3 regions of the Streptomyces sp. NPDC085460 genome follow, and region 2 is predicted to be linked to each of the others. Evidence: riboswitches for the same ligand, from Rfam matches in the RefSeq annotation. Region 2 holds a riboswitch; each other region holds the start of a gene.
The links. A riboswitch is a leader RNA that binds a small molecule or an ion and turns the genes downstream of it on or off. The one in region 2 is predicted to bind thiamine pyrophosphate.
Positions count from the first base shown of each region.

Region 1: another riboswitch for thiamine pyrophosphate. It lies ahead of thiO (glycine oxidase ThiO); the one in region 2 lies ahead of thiC (phosphomethylpyrimidine synthase ThiC).
Region 3: another riboswitch for thiamine pyrophosphate. It lies ahead of ACIGHB_RS18400 (thiamine ABC transporter substrate binding subunit); the one in region 2 lies ahead of thiC (phosphomethylpyrimidine synthase ThiC).

Region 1 covers NZ_JBITTO010000005.1:236,912-244,141, forward strand. The annotation lists gene ACIGHB_RS14910 (thiazole synthase) at 1-685, opposite strand, end outside; gene thiS (sulfur carrier protein ThiS) at 691-897, opposite strand; gene thiO (glycine oxidase ThiO) at 894-2,204, opposite strand; TPP riboswitch at 2,202-2,315, opposite strand; gene ACIGHB_RS14925 (NAD(P)/FAD-dependent oxidoreductase) at 2,399-3,634, shown strand; gene ACIGHB_RS14930 (Rv2175c family DNA-binding protein) at 3,702-4,067, shown strand; gene thiE (thiamine phosphate synthase) at 4,141-4,794, shown strand; gene metF (methylenetetrahydrofolate reductase [NAD(P)H]) at 4,994-5,908, shown strand; gene ACIGHB_RS14945 (hypothetical protein) at 5,963-6,889, shown strand; gene ACIGHB_RS14950 (phytoene desaturase family protein) at 6,941-7,230, opposite strand, start outside.
Region 2 covers NZ_JBITTO010000003.1:500,954-508,183, reverse strand. The annotation lists gene ACIGHB_RS10190 (LacI family DNA-binding transcriptional regulator) at 1-1,009, shown strand, start outside; gene ACIGHB_RS10185 (metallophosphoesterase) at 1,387-2,853, shown strand; gene ACIGHB_RS10180 (hypothetical protein) at 3,021-3,728, shown strand; gene thiC (phosphomethylpyrimidine synthase ThiC) at 3,793-5,583, opposite strand; TPP riboswitch at 5,578-5,716, opposite strand; gene ACIGHB_RS10170 (YibE/F family protein) at 5,911-7,230, shown strand, end outside.
Region 3 covers NZ_JBITTO010000006.1:441,379-448,608, forward strand. The annotation lists gene pyrH (UMP kinase) at 1-702, shown strand, start outside; gene frr (ribosome recycling factor) at 803-1,360, shown strand; gene ACIGHB_RS18390 (phosphatidate cytidylyltransferase) at 1,360-2,484, shown strand; gene rlmN (23S rRNA (adenine(2503)-C(2))-methyltransferase RlmN) at 2,688-3,800, shown strand; TPP riboswitch at 3,830-3,939, shown strand; gene ACIGHB_RS18400 (thiamine ABC transporter substrate binding subunit) at 4,021-5,112, shown strand; gene ACIGHB_RS18405 (iron ABC transporter permease) at 5,151-6,764, shown strand; gene ACIGHB_RS18410 (ABC transporter ATP-binding protein) at 6,764-7,230, shown strand, end outside.

The DNA.
Region 1 (7,230 bases), on a different contig from region 2:
CCTCGACCGCGTGCCGCATCGCCGAGGCCATCAGGACCGGCTCCTGCGCGCGCGTGACCGCCGAGGCGAGCATCACCGCCGCGCAGCCCAGCTCCATCGCGAGCGCCGCGTCCGAGGCGGTGCCCGCGCCGGCGTCCAGGATCACCGGCACGCCGGCCCGCTCCACGATCAGCTCGAAGTTGTGCGGGTTGCGGATGCCGAGGCCGGAGCCGATGGGGGAGCCGAGCGGCATGATCGCCGCGCAGCCCACGTCCTCCAGCTTCCGGGCCAGGACCGGGTCGTCGTTGGTGTACGGCAGGACGGTGAAGCCGTCGTCCACCAGGGTCTCGGCGGCGTCGAGGAGCTCCACCCCGTCGGGGAGGAGGGTCCGCTCGTCCGCGACCACCTCCAGCTTGATCCAGTCGGTGCCCAGCGCCTCCCGGGCCAGCCGGGCGGTCAGGACGGCCTCGCCCGCCGTGTAGCAGCCCGCCGTGTTCGGCAGGACGCGGATGCCGAGCCGGTCCAGGACGGAGAGGACCGAGCCCTGCACGGTCGGGTCGAGGCGGCGCATGGCGACCGTGGTCAGCTCGGTGCCGCTGGCCACGAGGGAGCGCTCCAGGACGTCCAGGCTGGGGGCGCCGCCGGTGCCCATGACGAGCCGGGAGGAGAACTCCGTACCGCCGAGGACGAACACGTCGTCGGACATCGCGCTCAGCCCCCCTGCACCGCGGTCAGGACCTCGACCCGGTCGCCGTCGGCGAGCAGCGTCGTCGCCCACTCGCCGCGCGGCACCACCGCCTCGTTGACGGCGGCGGCGACCCCGGAGGGCGCGGTGGTGAGGCCGGCGACCAGGGACGCCAGGGAGACGGGGGCGGCGAGCGCGCGCGGCTCGCCGTTCACGGACACGGTCACGTTCATGCGGGCTGCTCCTGACGTACGGGGCGAGCGGTGGGGAAACGGCGGGGGGAGAAGGGGCGCGCCTCCTCGGGGAGGGCGCCGGTGGCGAGCGCCTCCGCCATGGCGTCGCCGGTCACGGGGGTGAGGAGGATCCCGTTGCGGTAGTGGCCGGTGGCCAGGTGGAGGCCCGGCAGGGCGCTCGGCCCGAGCATCGGCGCGTTGTCGGGGGAGCCGGGGCGCAGCCCGGCCAGGGTCTCGGTGAGCGGCAGCTCGGTGAGACCGGGAACCAGCTCGTGGGCGTCGCGCAGCAGCTCGTACACCCCGCCCGCGGTCACCGTGGTGTCCCAGCCCAGCTCCTCGCTGGTGGCGCCGACGACCAGCTCGCCGTTCTCGCGCGGCACCAGGTAGACGTGGCTGCCGCGCACCACGGCCCGGACGGTGCGGGACAGGAAGGGGGCGTACGGGGCGGGGATCCGCAGCCGCAGGACCTGGCCCTTCACCGGACGGACCGGCGGCAGCACCGCCTCGGGCACGCCCGCGAGCCTCCCGCTGAGGCTGCCCGCGGCGAGCACGGTCTCGCCGGCCGCGAGCTCGGTGCCGTCGGCGAGGGCGACCCCGCGCGCCCGGTCCCGGACGACGACGAGCCGCTCCGCGAGCGCCCGGTGGAAGACCACCCCGGCCCGCTCGCAGGCCGTCAGCAGCGCGGCGGCCAGCCGGCGCGGGTCCACCTGGTGGTCGCCGTCCACCCGGAGTCCGCCGCGCACGCCGGGCGCCAGCATGGGTTCAAGGCGGCGGCACTCGCGGCCGCTCAGCCACTCGGAGGCCAGTCCGCAGCGGGTCTGGAGGGCGTGGAGTTCGCGCAGGTGGGCCCGGTCGTCGGCGTCGAGCGCGACGGCGAGGGTGCCGCAGGCGCGGTAGCCGACGTCGAGGCCGGTGGCCTCCTCCAGTTCGGCGACGAACGCGGGGTAGCGCGCGGCGGAGGCGAGGTTGAGCCCGAGCAGGGTCTCCTCGCCGTAGTGCAGTTCGGTGACGGCGGCGAGCATCCCGGCCGCGACCCGCGCGGCGCCGCCGCCCGGCTCGGGGTCGACCAGGGCGACGCTCAGCCCGCGCAGGGCCGCCCGCCAGGCCGTGACCAGGCCGATGACGCCGCCTCCGACGACGAGGACGTCGGTGGCCGGCCCGTTCCGGTGTGCCGAGGCCGGCTCGTTTCGTTGAGATGGCGCCGGCTCGTTCCGGTGTGCCGAGGCCGGCCCGTTTCGTTGAGCTGCGGCCGGCTCGTTCCGGTGTGCCGCGGTCCGTTCGTTCTGGTGTGGTTCGGAAGAACGCATGGGCGGTTCCGCCCCTCCCTTCGCCGGCATGACCCGGATCAGGTTCGTACGGTCGGAGGCCGGCCAGCCTCCCTCTCAGCCCGGTGCGTCCGGGCTCCCGCGAGTGGTGTGTGCCCGCCACCCTAGCCCCCGCCGCCGGAGTGCCACAGGGCACCTCTCTTTCTGACGTGCCGTCAGCTGCGTAAGGTGGACGGGTGAGCGAGCAGAAGCAGACCCAGCGGCACGTCGTGATCGTCGGCGCGGGCATGGCGGGCGTGCAGACCGCCGTCGCCCTGCGCGAGCAGGGCTTCGAGGGCCCCGTCACCCTCATCGGCGCCGAACCCCACCAGCCCTACGACCGGCCCCCGCTCTCCAAGGCCGTCCTCCTCGGCAAGGCCGAGCACTCCGCCTTTGACATCGACTTCGAGTCCCTCGGCGTCGACCTCCGGCTCGGCCTCGACGTCACCGGAGTGCGCCCCGCGGAGCGCGAGCTCGTCACCGAGGCGGGACGCTTCCCGTACGACACCCTCGTCCTCGCCACCGGCGCCCACCCGCTCACGCTCCCCGGCTCCGAGGGCGTCCCCGGCGTCCACCTGCTGCGCACCCTGGACGACGCCGTCCGCCTCGGCCCCGTCCTCGCGGGCGGCGGCCCCGTCGTCGTGGTCGGCGCCGGCTGGATCGGCGCCGAGTTCGCCACCGCCGCCCGCGAGGCCGGCTGCGCCGTCACCGTCGTCGAGGCCGCCGCCCTGCCGCTCGCCGGCGCCCTGCCCGCCGAGGTCACCACCGCCATGGCCGGCTGGTACGCCGAGAGCGGCGCCGAACTCCTCACCCACGCGCGCGTGGCCGGCGTCCGGCCCGGCGCCGTCGTCCTCGCCGACGGCCGCGAACTGCCCGCCCAGGCCGTCGTCGTCGGCATCGGCGCCCGCCCCGCGACCGACTGGCTGGCCGGCTCCGGCATCGCCCTCGACCCGAGCGGCGCCGTCACCGCCGACGACCGGCTCCGCACCTCGCTGCCCGACGTGTACGCGGTCGGCGACTGCGCCTCCTTCCCCTCCGCCCGCTACGGCGAACGGCTCCTCGTCCACCACTGGGACAACGCCCTCCAGGGCCCCCGCACGGTCGCCGCCTGCGTCACCGGCTCCCAGGGCGTCGAGCCGGAGCCGTACGACCCCGTCCCGTACTTCTGGTCCGAGCAGTTCGGCCGCTTCGTCCAGTACGCCGGCCACCACGCCGGCGCCGACACCCTGGTACGCCGCGGCGACTCCTCCGGGCCCTCCTGGTCGGTGCTCTGGCTGCGCGACGAGGTGCCGGTCGCGCTGCTCGCCGTCGGCCGCCCCCGCGACCTCGCCCAGGGGCGCAGGCTCATCGAGGCCGGCACCCCCGTCGACCCCGAACGCGCCGCCGACCCCGCCGTCCCGCTGAAGTCGGCCGTCCGCCAGGGTGGCTCCTGACCCCCGGACGGATGCGGCCGGGGCGGCCCGACTACCGGCTGTCGGTCCCGGGTGGCAGGCTTGTCCCGTGACCGAGATTGACGCAAACATCGATGCTCTCGTCCCCGCCTGGCTCTACCTCCCCGACATCGCGGAGATGCTCGGCGTCGAGGTGACGCGGGTGCGGCAGCTGGTGAAGGAGGGCCAGCTGATCGCCGTCCGCCGCGGGGAGAACAACGCCCTCCAGGTGCCCGCCGCCTTCATCCAGGGCGACAAGGTCGTCAAGGGCCTCGCCGGCACCCTGACGCTCCTCAAGGACGACGGCTTCTCCGACGAGGAGATGCTGGAGTGGCTCTTCACCCCCGACCCGACCCTGCCCGGCACCCCCGCGCAGGCCCTCGGCGAGAATCGCGGTACGGAGGTGAAGCGCCGCGCCCAGGCGCTCGCCGTCTGACACCACGGACCACCACCGCCGGTGCCGCGGCCCCGCGCCGCGGCACCGGCTCCACCCGACGGGGGGAACCACCATGCCCACGCCTCGTGAGCGGCTCGCCGACGCCCGGCTCTACCTGTGCACCGACGCCCGGAAGCGCCAGGGCGACCTGCCCGCCTTCCTCGACGCCGTGCTCTCCTCCGGCGTCGACATCGTCCAGCTCCGCGACAAGGGCATGGAGGCCGGCGAGGAGCTGGAGCACCTGGCCGTTTTCGCCGACGCCGCCCGCCGCCACGGCAAGCTCCTCGCCGTGAACGACCGTGCCGACGTCGCCCACGCCATCGGCTCCGACGTGCTCCACCTCGGCCAGGGCGACCTGCCGGTTCCCGCGGCCCGCGCGATCCTCGGCGACGAGGTGCTGATCGGGCGCTCCTGCCACGCCGAGTCGGAGGTGGCCGCGGCCGCCGCCGAGCCCGGCGTCGACTACTTCTGCACCGGCCCCTGCTGGCCCACCCCCACCAAGCCCGGCCGGTACGCCCCCGGCCTCGACCTGGTGCGGTACGCGGCCGGGCTCGCCCAGGACCGCCCCTGGTTCGCCATCGGCGGCATCGACGAGTCCAACCTCGACCAGGTGCTGGACGCCGGAGCCCGCCGGATCGTCGTCGTCCGCGCGCTCACCGAGGCCGACGACCCGGCCGCGGCCGCCGCCTCCCTCGCCAAGCGGGTCCGGGAGCGGGCGGGCGCCTGACCCCCGGCAACCCGTGCCGGGCTGCGACCCATCCCGTTGCCCCCGGCGACCCGAGCCGGTCCCCCCCCCGGCGACCCACGCCGGGCGGCGACCGGGCCCGCGCCCCGGCCGCCCGGAAGATGTCGTACCGGTGTCCGAAACGGTGTCCACGACTCGGACGCGGTTTCCGCGGTCACTGGACCGCGTCTAACCTGCCGGTATGGCCCTTGGAACCGCTTCCGTCCGTACGGACCGCGCACGCACGGTCCGCGAGATCCTCGCCTCCGGGACGTCGTACTCCTTCGAGTTCTACGCCCCCCGGACCGCCAAGGGCGAGCAGGGCCTCTGGAACGCCATGCGCCGCGTCGAGGCCGTCGGCCCCAGCTTCGTCTCCGTGACCTACGGCGCCGGCGGCTCCACCCGCGGCGGCACCGTCAAGGCCACCCAGAAGATCGCCTCGGACACCACCCTCACCCCGGTGGCCCACCTCACCGCCGTCGACCACTCGGTCGCCGAGCTGCGGAACGTCCTCGGGCAGTACGCCGACGCCGGCATCCGCAACATGCTCGCGCTGCGCGGCGACCCGCCCGGCGACCCGCTGGGCGACTGGGTCGAGCACCCCGAGGGCGTCCGGTACGCCGCCGACCTGGTCCGGCTCATCAAGGAGTCCGGGGACTTCTGCGTCGGCGTCGCGGCCTTCCCCGAGATGCACCCGCGCTCCGCCGACTGGGACACCGACATCCGGCACTTCGTCGACAAGTGCCGGGCCGGCGCCGACTACGCGATCACCCAGATGTTCTTCGACCCGGAGAACTACCTGCGGCTGCGCGACAGCGTCGAGAAGGCGGGCTGCGACACCCCGATCATCCCCGAGGTCATGCCCGTCGTGAACGTGAAGACGCTCGACCGGCTGCCCCAGCTCAGCAACGCCGCCTTCCCCGCGGACGTGAAAGAACGCATCCTCGCGGTCAAGGACGATCCCGCCGCTGTACGCTCCATCGGTATCGAGTTCGCGACGGAGTTCTGCGCGCGCCTGCTGGACGAGGGTGTTCCGGGACTGCACTTCATCACGCTCAACAGCTCCACCGCGACGCTCGAGATCTACGAGAATCTCGGACTGCACCAGCAGTCCTGACCGGTCGTACCCGCCCCTACCCGCGGCGGTGGCCGTAGAGAGGGGCGGCGGGGCATGGGGTGGACGGTCCTCTACATCGCGTTCGGCCTGGTGGCGCTCTGGCTGCTGGGCGAGGTGCTCCTCCAGTACAAGGCGCGGCTGCGCTGGCGGATCCTCGCCTTCTGCGGCTTCCTCGGCGTGGTCGTCGGCGTGCTGCTGCCCTCGGTGGCGGTGATCATCGCCGGCGCGGTCGCCTTCGCCGTCGGCCAGACCTTCGTGACCCTCTCCTTCCGCCGCGGCTTCTCCACCGGCTGGGCGATCGGCGGCAACCCCGGCGCCAGCCGCCGCCGCAAGGCGGGCCCGCCCGCCGAGGCGGGCCCCACGCTGGAGGTCTCCGGCCTCTCCTACGAGGACCCCGCCGCCGCCCACGGCCCCGGCCCGGACGCCGAGCAGCTGCGCGCCGGCGCCGAGCAGCCGTCCGTCTACGAGCCGCAGCCGCTGCCCGAGGACACCGGCCAGTACGGCGTCTACGGCGGCGGACAGCACGACCAGACCCAGCAGACGCCCGCGTACGACGCCTACGACACCGGCGCCTACGGCACGCCCGGCGGCTACGACGGCTCCGGCTACCCGCACACCGACGCCCCCGCACCCGCGTACGACGCCCCCGCGCCCGCGTACGACACCCCCGCGCCGGCGTACGACACCTACGCCGCCGGGTACGAGCAGCAGCAGCCCGGCTACGACTACGGCGCCACCGGCGCCCCGCAGCAGTACGCCGCCTACTCCGACCCGTACATCGGCCCCGGCACCGACGGCCAGCGGTACACCTCGTACTACGGCGACTCCTACGCCGCCCCCTCGTACAGCTACGACACCCCGCCCGGCGGCGTCTGGGTCCCGCAGCAGCGCGACACCGACGAGCAGCCGCCCCAGGCGCACGCCCCGGGGCAGTACGGCTACGAGCAGCACCCCGACGAGCAGTCCCAGTACCGCTACTGAGGCCCTGTCCGGCCGGACGTTCGCCTCAGGTCCTGTCCGGCCGGGTCCCGCTCACTGGGAGCCGCGGAACTCAGCACCCTCCACGATCAGCCCGGCGACCAGCGCGCCCGACATGCCCGCGTGGGCGAGCCCGCCGCCCGGATGCGACCAGCCGCCCGCGTAGTACAGGCCGGTCATGGGGGAGAGGTTGGGGGCCGGGAGCCACTCGCCCCGGGCGTCCGCGAGCGCGGGGCCCGGCACCTCGGCCGTCCCGGTAGCCGCCCGTACGTCCTCCGGGGTGCGGACCTCCTGCCAGAGCAGCCGCTCGGCCAGCCCCGGCACGGCGCGCGCGGCGGCCTCGA
Region 2 (7,230 bases):
CTCCATCACGACTGTCTCCGACGCGCTCAACGGCAAGGGCCGACTCCCGGACGCCACCCGCCGGCACGTCCGCGAGGTCGCCGACCGACTGGGCTACCGCCCGTCCGCGGCGGCGCGCACGCTCCGCACCGGCAAGTCGGGACTCATCGGCCTGACCGTGACCACGTACGGGGATGAACCTTTCACCTTCACGGAGTTCGCCTACTTCGCGGAGATGGCCAGGGCCGCCACCTCGGCCGCGCTCGCCCGCGGCTACGCCCTCGTCATCCTCCCCGCGACCTCACGCCATGACGTCTGGTCGAACGTCGCCCTCGACGGCACCGTCGTCATCGACCCGTCCGACCACGACCCGGTGGTCACCGAGCTCGTCCGCCAGGGCCTCCCCGTCGTCTCCGACGGGCGCCCCGCCGGCACGCTCCCGGTGACCGCCTGGGTCGACAACGACCACGAGGCCGCAGTCCTCGACCTCCTCGACCATCTCGCCGACGCCGGCGCCCGCCGCATCGGCCTCCTCACCGGCACCACCACCGACACCTACACCCGTCTCTCCACCACCGCGTACCTCAACTGGTGCGAGCGGGTCGGACAGGACCCCGTCTACGAGGCATATCCGGCGCACGACCCGTGCGCGGGCGCTGTCGCGGCCGACCGGCTGCTCGCCCGCCCGGACCGCCCCGACGCCGTCTACGGCCTGTTCGACCCCAACGGCACCGACCTCCTCGCCGCCGCCCGCCGCTACGGCCTGCGCGTCCCCGACGACCTGCTGATCGTGTGCTGCAGCGAGTCCACCGTGTACGCCACCACCGAACCGCCCATCACGACGCTCTCGCTCAAACCGCGCCGCATCGGCACCGCCGTCGTCCAGCTCCTCATCGACGCCATCGAGGGGATCGAGAGCGACGGTCCGGTCGAGCAGGTGATACCGACCGAACTCATCGTCCGTACCTCCTCGCAGCGCCGCTCGCCGCGGACGACCGTCAGTCCGCCGCGCTCGCCCGCGAAGGACTGACCGCCCCTCGCGGGAGCGGCCCCGACCACCCGACCCCGACCACCCGCTTCACCCGCCCGGCTTCACCCGCCCGACCCCGGCCGCGCCGAAGGCGCGGCCGGACGCACGACAGCGGAACGACCGCGAACGAACTGTCCGTCCGCCCCTGCCCGTGGGCGGAGAGGACGAAACCGACCGCCCCGCCGGACCCGACCCTGGACTGGACCTTCTCAATTCGGGCGAAACAACCGGTGAACCCGGAGCGAACCCGGATTCACCACCCCTGGTGCGTCACACAGGCGGACCCTCATTCCTATGATGGGCGCACGACACCGCGGACCACCCCGACCAGGCCGGTCCGCGATGTGCAGGGCATCGCGACGGTGGTGGAGGGGTCGATGACTCAGGGGGCCGGGCAGGATCCCGTGGAGCGCACGGCGACATTGCGTGACTTCCGCGTACCGCCGTACGCCCGCGTGCCGGTACAGGGCCACACGGCCGAGCGGCCTCCCGCGCCCGCCGATCCCACGCTCCACCTGGGCACCCGCCCGGCCGCGTTCGCCGAACCGGCCGGCTTCGGAGCCCCGGCACCGGCATCCGTACCGGCACCGACCCAGGCCCCGGCACCGGCATCCGTACCCGCGCCCGCGCCCGTACTGGCTCCGCCCCAGGCGCCGACTCCGGCACAGACTGCGGCCCCGGCACAGACTGCGGCGCCGGCACCGGCACCCGTACCGCCCCCGGCACCGCGCCCGGAGGCCGTCGCGTACCCGGAATCCACCCCGCCCGCGCCGCTCGCCCGCGTCACCCAGGTCCAAGGCCAGGCCCAGGTCCAGGCCCAGGCCCAAGGTCAAATCCAGGCCCAGGTCCCAGGGCAGGGCCAGGTCCAGAGCCAGGTCCACTCCGGCGCCGCCGGCTACCCCGGCGAGTTCCCGGACGGGTACACGCCCACCGAGCGCGACCTCCCGGTCATCCAGCGCGGCGACACCGTCCAGGTCCCCGTCGCCCCGGCCGCCGCGCCGGCGCCCGCGCCCGCCGGGGACGGCCCCGGCCCGCTGTTCGTCGTGGGCGACGTCCACGGCTACCTCGACGAGCTCGTCGAGGCCCTCCACGCCCAGGGCCTGATCGACGAGAACGGCGGCTGGGCCGCGGGCAACGCCCGACTGTGGTTCCTCGGCGACTTCACCGACCGCGGCCCCGACGGCATCGGCGTCATCGACCTCGTCATGCGGCTCTCCGCCGAGGCAGCAGCCGCCGGCGGCTACTGCAAGGCCCTCATGGGCAACCACGAGCTGCTCCTCATCGGCGCCAAGCGCTTCGGCGACACCCCGGTCAACTCCGGGGCCGGCACCGCCACCTTCCAGGCGGCCTGGCTGCTCAACGGCGGACAGAAGCACGACATGGACCGCCTCCAGGACGTCCACCTCCAATGGATGTCCCGGCTCGACGCCGTCGTCCGGGAGGACGACCACCTGCTGCTGCACTCGGACACCACCGCGTACCTCGAATACGGCGAGACCATCGAGGACGTCAACGACACCGTCCACGAGATCATCCGGCGCAACGACGCCGACGAGGTCTGGGACCTCTTCCGGAAGTTCACCAAGCGGTTCGCCTTCCGCGACGAGGCCGGCCCGCAGGCCGTCCAGGAGCTGCTGGGCACCTACGGCGGCTCCCGGATCGTGCACGGCCACAGCCCGATCCCGTACCTCCTCGGCCAGGTGGGCACGGAGGACGGCGAGGAGGACTCCCGCCCGGCCGTCGACGGCCCGCACGTCTACGCCGACGGGCTCGCGATCGCCATGGACGGCGGCGTCACCATGGCCGGAAAGCTGCTGGTGGTCCAACTCCCGCTGGGGGACTGACTCTCACCCAGCGCATCCGGTGCAGGCGATTTCCGGAAACCCCCTGTCAGCGCGCCCGCTCACGGCCCTACCATCGGTCTCCCTAGGTAGGCAGGCTCTCCTCCGCTTCCGCCCGGACCGCCGTTCTCCACGGCCGGTCCCGGCCCACCGAGCATCGGGGGATGCACATGAACGTGGCTCCGCACCTGCTGACCGAGGACCGCGCCGAGTACGAGCGCGTCCTCGACGACGCACTGCGCACCGCGCCCGAACGGCCGGAACTCGCCGGAGCGGGCGCGCGGCTGACGGCCGCCCAGCTCCGGGTGATGGCACTGAACGCGACAGCGCTCATCACCGCCGCGGCGGCGAGCGAGTACGAGCACTTCGTCAAGGTGCGCGAGCAGCACCGCGCCGCGTCCAACCGGCCGCGGACCCCCGCCCCCGACGAGTCGCCGGGCGCCGTCGCGGTCCTCACGACCCTGGTCCCGGTCCTCGCCGGAACGGCCGCCGTGATCTTCCTCCTGGTCGGCGCGGTGGTCCATCTGGTCGCCCCGACAGCCGCCCTCGGCGCCACCCTGCTCACCGCGGGCCTGGTCTTCGGCACCCTCGCCGCCGCCGGCCTCCTCTGCGCGGGCGCCGGGCTCCTGCTCACCGCGCTCCGCAACAGCCCCGCCGAGGCACACGCCCCCGACGACGAACTCACCCGGGCCCGCGCCGCCTGGCGCCACGCCCTTCTGGAACGGGGCGTCGTCCCCTTCCTCCGGGCCGCCCTCACCGCTCCCGTACCGACCCCAGCGCCCACACCGGCACCAGCTCCCACTCCAGCCCCAGCGCCAACACCGGCACCGGCACCGGCACCGGCCACCGCCCCCGATCCGCCTCCCCCGGCCCCGTGACGCGGACCGGCCCGCGGTCCCCCCGTGGACCGCGGGCCGGGGATCAGGACGGACGAGCAGGCGGCTACTCGGCCAGGGGCAGGTAGACGCGGTTGCCGGCGGCGGCGAACTCGGCGGACTTCTCCGCCATGCCGGCCTCGATCTCCTCCTGGGTACCGCCGTGCTCACGGCGGATGTCCTGCGAGATCTTCATCGAGCAGAACTTCGGGCCGCACATCGAGCAGAAGTGGGCCGTCTTCGCGGGCTCCGCCGGCAGCGTCTCGTCGTGGAACTCCCGGGCGGTGTCCGGGTCGAGGGCCAGGTTGAACTGGTCCTCCCAGCGGAACTCGAAACGCGCGTCGGACAGCGCGTCGTCCCACTCCTGGGCGCCCGGGTGGCCCTTGGCCAGGTCCGCCGCGTGCGCCGCGATCTTGTACGTGATGACGCCGGTCTTCACGTCGTCGCGGTTCGGCAGGCCCAGGTGCTCCTTGGGCGTGACGTAGCAGAGCATCGCCGTGCCCCACCAGGCGATCATCGCGGCGCCGATGCCGGAGGTGATGTGGTCGTACGCGGGCGCGACGTCCGTGGTCAGCGGGCCGAGCGTGTAGAACGGCGCCTCCTCGCAGATCTCCTGCTGGAGGTCGATGTTCTCCTTGATCTTGTGCATCGGGACGTGGCCCGGGCCCTCGATCATCGTCTGCACGTTGTGCCGCTTGGCGATCGTGTTGAGCTCGCCGAGCGTCTTCAGCTCCGCGAACTGCGCCGCGTCGTTGGCGTCCGCGATCGAGCCGGGGCGCAGGCCGTCGCCGAGCGAGTAGGTGACGTCGTACGCCGCCAGGATCTCGCAGAGCTCCTCGAAGTTCGTGTAGAGGAAGTTCTCCTTGTGGTGCGCGAGGCACCAGGCGGCCATGATCGAACCGCCGCGCGAGACGATGCCGGTCTTGCGGCGCGCGGTGAGCGGCACGTACGGCAGGAGCACGCCGGCGTGCACGGTCATGTAGTCCACGCCCTGCTCGGCCTGCTCGATGACCGTGTCCTTATAGATCTCCCAGGTCAGGTCCTCGGCCCTGCCGTCGACCTTCTCCAGCGCCTGGTAGAGCGGCACGGTGCCGATCGGCACGGGGGAGTTGCGCAGCACCCACTCGCGGGTGGTGTGGATGTTGCGTCCGGTGGACAGGTCCATGACCGTGTCGGCGCCCCAGCGGGTCGCCCAGGTCATCTTCTCCACCTCCTCCTCGATGGAGGAGGTGACGGCGGAGTTGCCGATGTTGGCGTTGACCTTCACCAGGAACCGCTTGCCGATGATCATCGGCTCGATCTCCGGGTGGTTGACGTTGGCCGGCAGCACCGCGCGGCCCGCCGCGATCTCCTCGCGGACGACCTCGGGGGAGACGTTCTCCCGGATCGCCACGTACTCCATCTCCGGGGTGATCTCGCCCCGGCGGGCGTACGCGAGCTGGGTCACGGCCTGCCCGGAGCGGCCCCGGCGGGGCAGCCGCGGACGGCCGGGGAACACCGCGTCGAGGTTCTTCAGCCCGCCGCCGCGCGGCGAGGTGTGCTTGATGCCGTCGTCCTCGGGGCGGACCGGGCGGCCCGCGTACTCCTCGGTGTCGCCGCGCGCGATGATCCAGTTCTCGCGCAGCGGCAGGAGGCCCCGGCGGACGTCGGTGTCGACGGCGGGGTCGGTGTACGGGCCGGACGTGTCGTACAGCGTCACGTCCTTGCCGTTGGTGAGGTGGACCTGGCGGACCGGCACCCGGATGTCGGGGCGCGAGCCCTCGACGTACCCCTTGTGCCAGCCGGGCGTGCGCTCGCCGTTCGAGTCGTTCTGCTCGTTCTGGTCGGAGGCAGGCGTGCGTGCGTCCTGAATGGTCATGAGACCGAATCTCCCTACGCCGGCATTACCCGGTAACAGGTTCGGCGGTCGGCGCAGCCTCCTCCCGTACGCGTCCGCGTACGGTGATCAGCGCCCTCTCAGCCCGGTGCTCCGAGCTCCCGCGTGTGCAAAGGTGCCACCACGCTAGCGCCCTCCCGGGCGTGCTGAACAGTGGGCCCCCTCCGTTCTTGCGATGATCGGTCGGTGACTTCCTCGCAGCAGACCCCCGATCCGCACGGCCACGACCGCGGCCACGACCACGGGAACGAGCACGGAAGCGGCACCGGCCCAGGCGGTGTTCCGGGCGGTGGCCCAGGCGGTGGGCCAGTGGGTGGTCCGGCCGGAGGCTCCGGCTCCGGCCACGGCTCCAACCCTGGCAACGGGCACGGGCACGGCTCCGGCCACGGCTCCGGCCATGGGCACGGCCACGGCCACGGCCACGGCCACGGCCACAGTCACGGGCCCGCCGCGCCCGTCTCCCGCCATCTGCGCAGGGTCATCGCGGCCGTCCTCATCCCCTTCGCCACCGCCGTGGCCGTCGGTCTGGTGGTGCTCTGGCCCGGCGGCACGCCGGCGCACGAGCGGACCGGGGTCGGCTTCGACCGGCAGACCGAGCAGGGCAGGGTCGTCGCGGTCGAGCAGGTGGACTGCAAGGACGTGAACGCGGCGCAGGTGCCGCCCACCGGCGACACGACCACCCCGCAGGGCCGCGAGGCGGTCAACGGGCAACAGGGTCAGTGCGAGAAGGCGACGATCGAGGTCACCAGCGGCACGGACAAGGGGCGGCAGTTCACCGAGATCGTGCAGCCGGACGCTCCGCGCCAACTCGACGAGGGCCAGGGCGTGGTGGTCGCCTACGCCCCCGACGCCCCGAAGGACCTGCAGTACTCGGTGACGGACGTGAACCGGAAGGTGCCGATGGCGGTCCTCGCCGGCATCTTCGCCCTCGCGGTCGTGCTCGTCGGCCGGCTGCGGGGCGTGATGGCGCTGATCGCGCTCGCGGTGAGCTTCCTGGTGCTCACGCTCTTCATCCTGCCCGCGATCCTGGAGGGGTCGAACCCGCTGATCGTGGCGGTGGTCGGATCGAGCGCGATCATGCTGCTCGCGCTCTATCTGTGCCACGGCCTGTCGGCCCGCACCTCGGTCGCCGTCCTGGGCACGCTGATCTCGCTGCTGCTGATCGGACTGCTCGGGTCCTTCTTCATCGGCTGGGCCTCGCTCAGCGGCAACACCGACGACTACACCGGGCTCATCCACGGCCTCTACCCGGAGATCGACATGTCCGGCCTGCTCCTGGCCGGTGTGATCATCGGTTCGCTCGGTGTGCTGGACGACGTGACCGTCACCCAGACCTCGGCGGTCTGGGAACTGCACCAGGCCGACCCGGGGATGGGACCGCGCGCGCTCTACCGGGCCGGCATCCGGATCGGACGCGACCACATCGCCTCGGTGGTCAACACCCTGGTCCTGGCCTACGCCGGTGCCGCGCTGCCGCTGCTCCTGCTCTTCACCATCGCGCAGAGCAGCATGGGGACGGTGGCCAACAGCGAGCTGGTGGCGGAGGAGATCGTCCGGACCCTCGTCGGATCGATCGGTCTGGTCGCCTCGGTGCCGGTCACGACGGCGCTCGCCGCGCTGGTGGTGTCG
Region 3 (7,230 bases), on a different contig from region 2:
AAGCTGTCCGGGGAGGCGTTCTCCGGCGGTACCGGTCTCGGTGTCGACCCCGACGTCGTGCACGCCATCGCGCGTGAGATCGCGGCCGTCGTCCGAGACGGCGCCCAGATCGCGATCGTGATCGGCGGCGGCAACTTCTTCCGCGGGGCCGAGCTCCAGCAGCGCGGCATGGACCGGGCCCGCTCCGACTACATGGGCATGCTCGGCACGGTGATGAACTGCCTCGCCCTCCAGGACTTCCTGGAGAAGGAGGGCATCGACTCGCGCGTCCAGACCGCCATCACCATGGGCCAGGTCGCCGAGCCGTACATCCCGCTGCGCGCCGTGCGCCACCTGGAGAAGGGCCGCGTGGTCATCTTCGGCGCCGGCATGGGCATGCCGTACTTCTCCACGGACACCACCGCCGCCCAGCGCGCCCTGGAGATCGACGCCGAGGCCCTCCTCATGGGCAAGAACGGCGTGGACGGCGTCTACGACTCCGACCCGAGGACCAACCCGGCCGCGGTCAGGTTCGACGCGCTGGAGTACAGCGAGGTCATCACCCGCGACCTCAAGGTCGCCGACGCCACCGCCATCACGCTGTGCCGTGACAACAAGCTCCCGATCCTCGTCTTCGAACTGCTCACCGAGGGCAATATCGCGCGCGCCGTCACGGGTGAGAAGATCGGCACGCTCGTGAGCGACCAGGGCACCCGGGCCTGAGCCCGTCTCCAACCGGGAACAGCCCCGTACGGGGCTGGACGACAGCCCTGCCGGTCGTACACCGTGCAGGACACAACGCGACGACACGCAGGAGCAAGTGGTGATCGAAGAGACCCTCCTCGAGGCCGAGGAGAAGATGGAGAAGGCCGTCGTGGTCGCCAAGGAGGACTTCGCCGCGATCCGCACCGGCCGTGCGCACCCGGCGATGTTCAACAAGATCGTGGCCGACTACTACGGCGCCATCACCCCCATCAACCAGCTGGCCTCGTTCTCGGTGCCGGAGCCGCGCATGGCCGTGGTGACCCCGTTCGACAAGAGCGCGCTGCGCAACATCGAGCAGGCGATCCGCGACTCGGACCTCGGCGTCAACCCGAGCAACGACGGCAACATCATCCGTGTGGTCTTCCCCGAGCTGACCGAGGAGCGCCGCCGGGACTACATCAAGGTCGCCAAGACCAAGGCCGAGGACTCCAAGATCTCGATCCGCTCCGTGCGCCGCAAGGCCAAGGAGAGCATCGACAAGCTCGTCAAGGACGGCGAGGTCGGCGAGGACGAGGGCCGCCGCGCGGAGAAGGAGCTCGACGACACCACCGCGAAGTACGTGGCGCAGGTCGACGAGCTGCTGAAGCACAAGGAAGCCGAGCTCCTCGAGGTCTGATGAACGACTCATCCTGGGGGGCGCCGGCGGCCGGTTCAGGTCTCGGCGGACCCGACCAGGGGCCTGCCCCGGCGGGTCCCGCCCACGATCGGCACCGGGCAGCGCAGACTCGCCCCATGCCCATCGTGCCCGACGTACCCGCCGGCGGATTCCAGGACGACGGACACGGTCGGGGGGCCGCTCACACGGGCGGTCCCCTGTTCCGTGACGAGACTCCGCACGAGCACCCGCACGAGCACCCGCAGGAGCCCATGCCCAGCCCCGTCCCGCCTCCTGAGCCGTCCGCGGCGCCCGCGCCGCGGCAGAAGAAGAGCGCGGGCCGGGACCTGGGCGCGGCCATAGGGGTCGGCGTCGCTCTCGGGGCCGTGATCATCGTGTCGCTGTTCATCTGGCCGCCGGCGTTCGTCGGCGTCATAGCGGTGGCCGTGGTCGTCGGTCTGTGGGAGCTGACCTCGCGGCTCCAGGAGCGCAAGGCGATCAAGGCGCCGCTGGTGCCGCTCGCGGTCGGCGGCGCGGCGATGGTCGTCGCCGGGTACGTGCGGGGCCCCGAGGGCGCCTGGGTCGCGATGGCCCTGACGGCGCTCGCGGTGCTCGTCTGGCGGATGACGGAACCCCCCGAGGGGTATCTGAAGGACGTCACGGCGGGGGTCTTCGCCGCGTTCTACGTGCCGTTCCTGGCGACGTTCGTGGCGCTGCTGCTGACCGCGGACGACGGTCCGTGGCGGGTGCTGACCTTCCTGCTGCTCACGGTGGTCAGCGACACCGGGGCGTACGCGGTCGGCTGGCGGTTCGGCAGGCACAAGCTGGCGCCGCGGATCAGCCCCGGCAAGACCCGCGAGGGCCTGTTCGGCGCGGTGGCCTTCGCGATGGCGGCCGGCGCGCTGTGCATGCAGTTCCTGATCGACGGCGGCACCTGGTGGCAGGGGCTGATCCTCGGTCTGGCGGTGGCGGCGAGCGCGACGCTCGGCGACCTCGGCGAGTCGATGATCAAGCGGGACCTGGGCATCAAGGACATGGGGACGCTGCTCCCCGGTCACGGCGGCATCATGGACCGGCTCGACTCGCTGCTGCCGACGGCGCCGGTGGTGTGGCTGCTGCTCGCGCTGTTCGTCGGCACGGGGTGAGCGGTCACCCGCAGGGGATCGCCGTCGGAGCGGGTTGACGGACAGCGGGTACTCTGGAAGGGCTCGGGGCGTGTGCCTCGGGCCCTTTCGTCGTCCTCGCCGCCGCGGGGACGGTCCAGTGAGGTCGCTCCGGCACCGCCGTGCCGCGCTCCCCGCCGTCGCGGGACGTCCGACCTCGTGCCTGTTTGAGGAGAGACGCCGCCGTGGCTCGTCCGGCCCCCGGAGAACTCACTTTCGTCGCCCCGCGCGGTGCCAAGAAGCCGCCGCGGCACCTCGCCGACCTTTCGCCCGCCGAGCGGAAGGAGGCCGTCGCCGCGATCGGCGAGAAGCCGTTCCGCGCCAAGCAGCTGTCGACCCACTACTTCTCCCGGTACGCGCACGACCCGGCGGCGTGGACCGACATCCCGGCCGCCTCGCGGGAGAAGCTGGCGGGGGAGCTGCTGCCGGACCTGATGTCGGTGGTGCGGCACATCTCGTGCGACGACGACACCACCCGTAAGACGCTGTGGCGGCTGCACGACGGCACGCTGGTCGAGTCGGTGCTGATGCGCTACCCGGACCGGGTGACGATGTGCATCTCGTCGCAGGCGGGCTGCGGCATGAACTGCCCGTTCTGCGCGACCGGGCAGGCGGGGCTCGACCGGAACCTGTCGACGGCCGAGATCGTGCACCAGATCGTCGACGGCATGCGGGCGCTGCGCGACGGAGAGGTGCCGGGCGGTCCGGCGCGGCTGTCGAACATCGTGTTCATGGGGATGGGCGAGCCGCTCGCCAACTACAAGCGGGTCGTCGGCGCCATCCGCCGGCTGACCGACCCCGAGCCGGACGGTCTGGGGCTGTCGCAGCGCGGGATCACCGTGTCCACGGTGGGTCTGGTGCCGGCGATGCTGCGCTTCGCCGACGAGGGCTTCAAGTGCCGGCTCGCGGTGTCGCTGCACGCGCCGGACGACGAGCTGCGGGACACGCTGGTGCCGGTGAACACGCGCTGGAAGGTGCGGGAGGTGCTGGACGCGGCCTGGGAGTACGCCGAGAAGTCCGGGCGCCGGATCTCCATCGAGTACGCCCTCATCCGGGACATCAACGACCAGGCGTGGCGGGGTGACCTGCTCGGCAAGCTGCTCAAGGGCAAGCGGGTGCACGTCAACCTGATCCCGCTGAACCCGACGCCGGGGTCGAAGTGGACCGCGTCGCGGCCGGAGGACGAGAAGGCGTTCGTCGACGCGATCGCCCGCCACGGTGTGCCGGTGACCGTGCGTGACACCCGGGGCCAGGAGATCGACGGTGCCTGTGGGCAGCTGGCGGCCTCCGAGCGCTGACCTTGTACTCTGTGCTCGAACACATCTGCATATTCCGACAGGGGAGCGCCACAGCGCTGAGAGTGCGGTAACCGTAGACCGCAGACCCTCTGAACCTTGCCCAGGTCATTCTGGGTAGGAAGTTCGGTCGTAACTCGAGCTGTTGCGCCCTGCCCGCGTCCGTTCCGGCGGCCGCGGGCAGGGCCGCGTCTCTTCCTGGTCCCACCCAGGAGGACAACCGATGCACACCAAGAAGGCAGCCGCCGTCGCGCTGGTCGCGGCGCTCGGCGTCACCGGCCTCGCCGCCTGCTCCACCGAGGACGCCCGCGAGGCCGCGGGCAAGTCCGGGGAGCCGGCGCCGAAGACCGTGACCCTCGTGAGCCACGACTCCTTCAACGCCTCCAAGGAGGTGCTGGCCGAGTTCACGAAGCGGACCGGCTTCACCGTGAAGGTGCTGAAGGCCGGCGACGCGGGCGAGGCCGTCAACAAGGAGATCCTCACCAAGGGCTCCCCGCAGGGCGACGTCTTCTTCGGCGTCGACAACACGCTGCTCTCCCGCGCCCTCGACAACGGCATCTTCGAGCCGTACGAGGCGAAGGGGGCGGACCGGGTCCCGGGCACGTTCAAGCTCGACAAGGAGAACCGGGTCACGCCGATCGACACCGGTGACATCTGCGTCAACTACGACAAGAAGTTCTTCGCGGACAAGAAGCTCGCGCCGCCGGTGTCCTTCGACGACCTGGCGAAGCCGGAGTACAAGGACATGCTGGTGGTGGAGAACCCCGAGCGGTCCTCCCCGGGCCTCGGCTTCCTCCTCGGCACGGTCGCGCGGTACGGCGACGAGGGCTGGCAGGACTACTGGAAGAAGCTGAAGGCGAACGGCGTGAAGACCGTCGACAGCTGGGAGCTCGCCTACAACCAGGAGTTCTCCGGTTCGGCCGGCGGCAAGGAGGCCAAGGGCGACCGTCCGCTGGTCGTGTCGTACGCCTCCAGCCCGCCGGTCGAGGTGCTGTACGCGGAGCCGCAGCCGAAGGAGGCCCCGACCGGGGTGTCCACCGGCACCTGCTTCCGGCAGATCGAGTTCGCGGGGCTGCTGCACGGGGCGAAGAACCCCGAGGGCGGGAAGGCGCTGATCGACTTCCTGATCTCGAAGAAGTTCCAGGACGACATGCCGCTGCAGATGTTCGTGAACCCGGTGGCGGAGGACGCGACGCTGCCGGAGCTGTTCACGCAGCACGGCGTGGTCGTGGAGAAGCCGCAGACGATGGCGCCGGAGAAGATCGCCGAGCGGCGTGAGGCGTGGATCCAGCAGTGGTCGTCGCTCCTCAAGTGAGGTCCGGCCGCCGGGGGAGCGCGGCGCGGCTGGGGCTGATGGTCCTGCCCGTCGCGTTCTTCGCGGTCTTCTTCGCCTGGCCGGTCGTGTCGATCGTCGAGCGCGGGCTGCGGCCCGGCGGGGTCTGGGACCTCGGCGCGATCGGGGCGACGCTCGGCCGTTCGGACATCCTCGGCGTGCTCGGCTTCACGGTGTGGCAGGCGGCCGCCTCCACCGGTCTGACGCTGCTGGTGGCGCTGCCGGGGGCGTATGTCTTCGCCCGTTTCGACTTTCCCGGGAAGGGTGTGCTGCGGGCGGTCGTCACGGTGCCGTTCGTGCTGCCCACGGTGCTGGTCGGGACGGCGTTCCTGGCTCTGGTGGGGCGGGGCGGGTTCACCGACGCGCTGTTCGGGCTGCGGCTCGACACGACGGTGTGGGCGATCCTCCTCGCGCACGTGTTCTTCAACTACGCGGTCGTCGTCCGGACGGTCGGCGGGCTGTGGGCGCAGCTGGATCCGCGGCAGGAGGAGGCGGCGCGGGTGCTCGGCGCGTCGCGGTGGACGGCGTGGCGGTCGGTGACGCTGCCGGCGCTGGTGCCCGCGGTGTCGGCGGCGGCGCTGATGGTCTTCCTCTTCACCTTCACCTCGTTCGGTGTCGTGCAGATCCTCGGCGGGGACGCGTACACGACGCTGGAGGCGGAGATCTACCGGCAGACGGCCCGGCTGCTGGACCTGCGGACGGCGGCCGTGCTGACGCTGGTGCAGTTCGTGGCGGTCGGGGCGATCCTCGCGGTGCACGCGCGGACGGTGCGGCGGCGGGAGACGGCGCTGCGGCTGGTCCCGCCGGAGCTGACCGCGCGCCGGCCGCGGGGCTTCGGCCAGTGGGCGCTGCTCGGCGGGGTGCTGGTGTCGGTGGCGGTGCTGATCCTGCTGCCGCTGGGGGTGCTGGTGGAGCGGTCCTTCGCCACGCCGGAGGGGTACGGGCTGCGCTACTACCGGGCGCTGGGTTCGCTGGACGAGTCGGGGACGTTCCTGGTGCCGCCGCTGGAGGCGGTGGGGAACTCGCTGCGGTACGCGGTCGCGGCGACGGCGATCGCGGTGGTGGTCGGCGGGCTGGCGGCGGCGGCGCTCACCCGGCGCGCGGGGCGCCTCGTGCGGGGCTTCGACGCGCTGCTGATGCTGCCGCTGGGGGTGTCGGCGGTGACGGTGGGTTTCGGGTTCCTGATCACGCTGGACGAGCCGCCGTTCGATCTGCGGGCGAGCTGGATCCTGGTGCCGCTGGCGCAGGCGCTGGTCGGGGTGCCGTTCGTCGTGCGGACGATGCTGCCGGTGCTGCGGGCGGTGGACCAGCGGTTGCGGGAGGCGGCGGCGGTGCTGGGGGCGTCGCCGTGGCGGGCGTGGCGGGAGGTGGACCTGCCGCTGGTGCGGCGCGCGCTGCTGATCGCGGCCGGGTTCGCGTTCGCGGTGTCGCTGGGGGAGTTCGGTGCGACGGTCTTCATCGCGCGCCCGGACAATCCGACGCTGCCGGTGGCGGTGGCGCGGCTGCTCGGCCGGCCGGGGGAGCTCAACTACGGGCAGGCGATGGCCCTGTCGACGATTCTGATGGTGGTGTGCGCGGTGTCCCTGTTGCTGCTTGAGCGGTTGCGGACCGACCGGACCACCGGGGAGTTCTGATGCTGGTCCTTGAGGGTGCGACGGTTCGGTTCGGGGCGCGGGCGGTTCTCGACGCGGTGGACCTGGAGGTCGTCGAGCACGAGATCGTGTGCGTGCTGGGGCCGAGCGGGTCGGGGAAGTCGACGCTGCTGCGCGCGGTCGCGGGGCTTCAGGCGCTGGACGCGGGGCGGGTGCTGCTGGGCGGTGCCGACCAGGCGGGGGTGCCGGTGCACCGGCGGGGGGTGGGGCTGATGTTCCAGGACCACCAGCTGTTCCCGCAGCGGGACGTGGCGGGGAACGTGGGCTTCGGGCTCCGGATGCGGGGGGTGGCGAAGGAGGAGCGGGCCGGGCGGGTGGCGGAGCTGCTGGAGCTCGTCGGGCTGCCGGGCGCCGGGGGCCGCTCGGTCGCGGCGCTGTCGGGCGGTGAGCAGCAGCGGGTGGCGCTGGCGCGGGCGCTGGCGCCGCGGCCCCGGCTGCTGATGCTGGA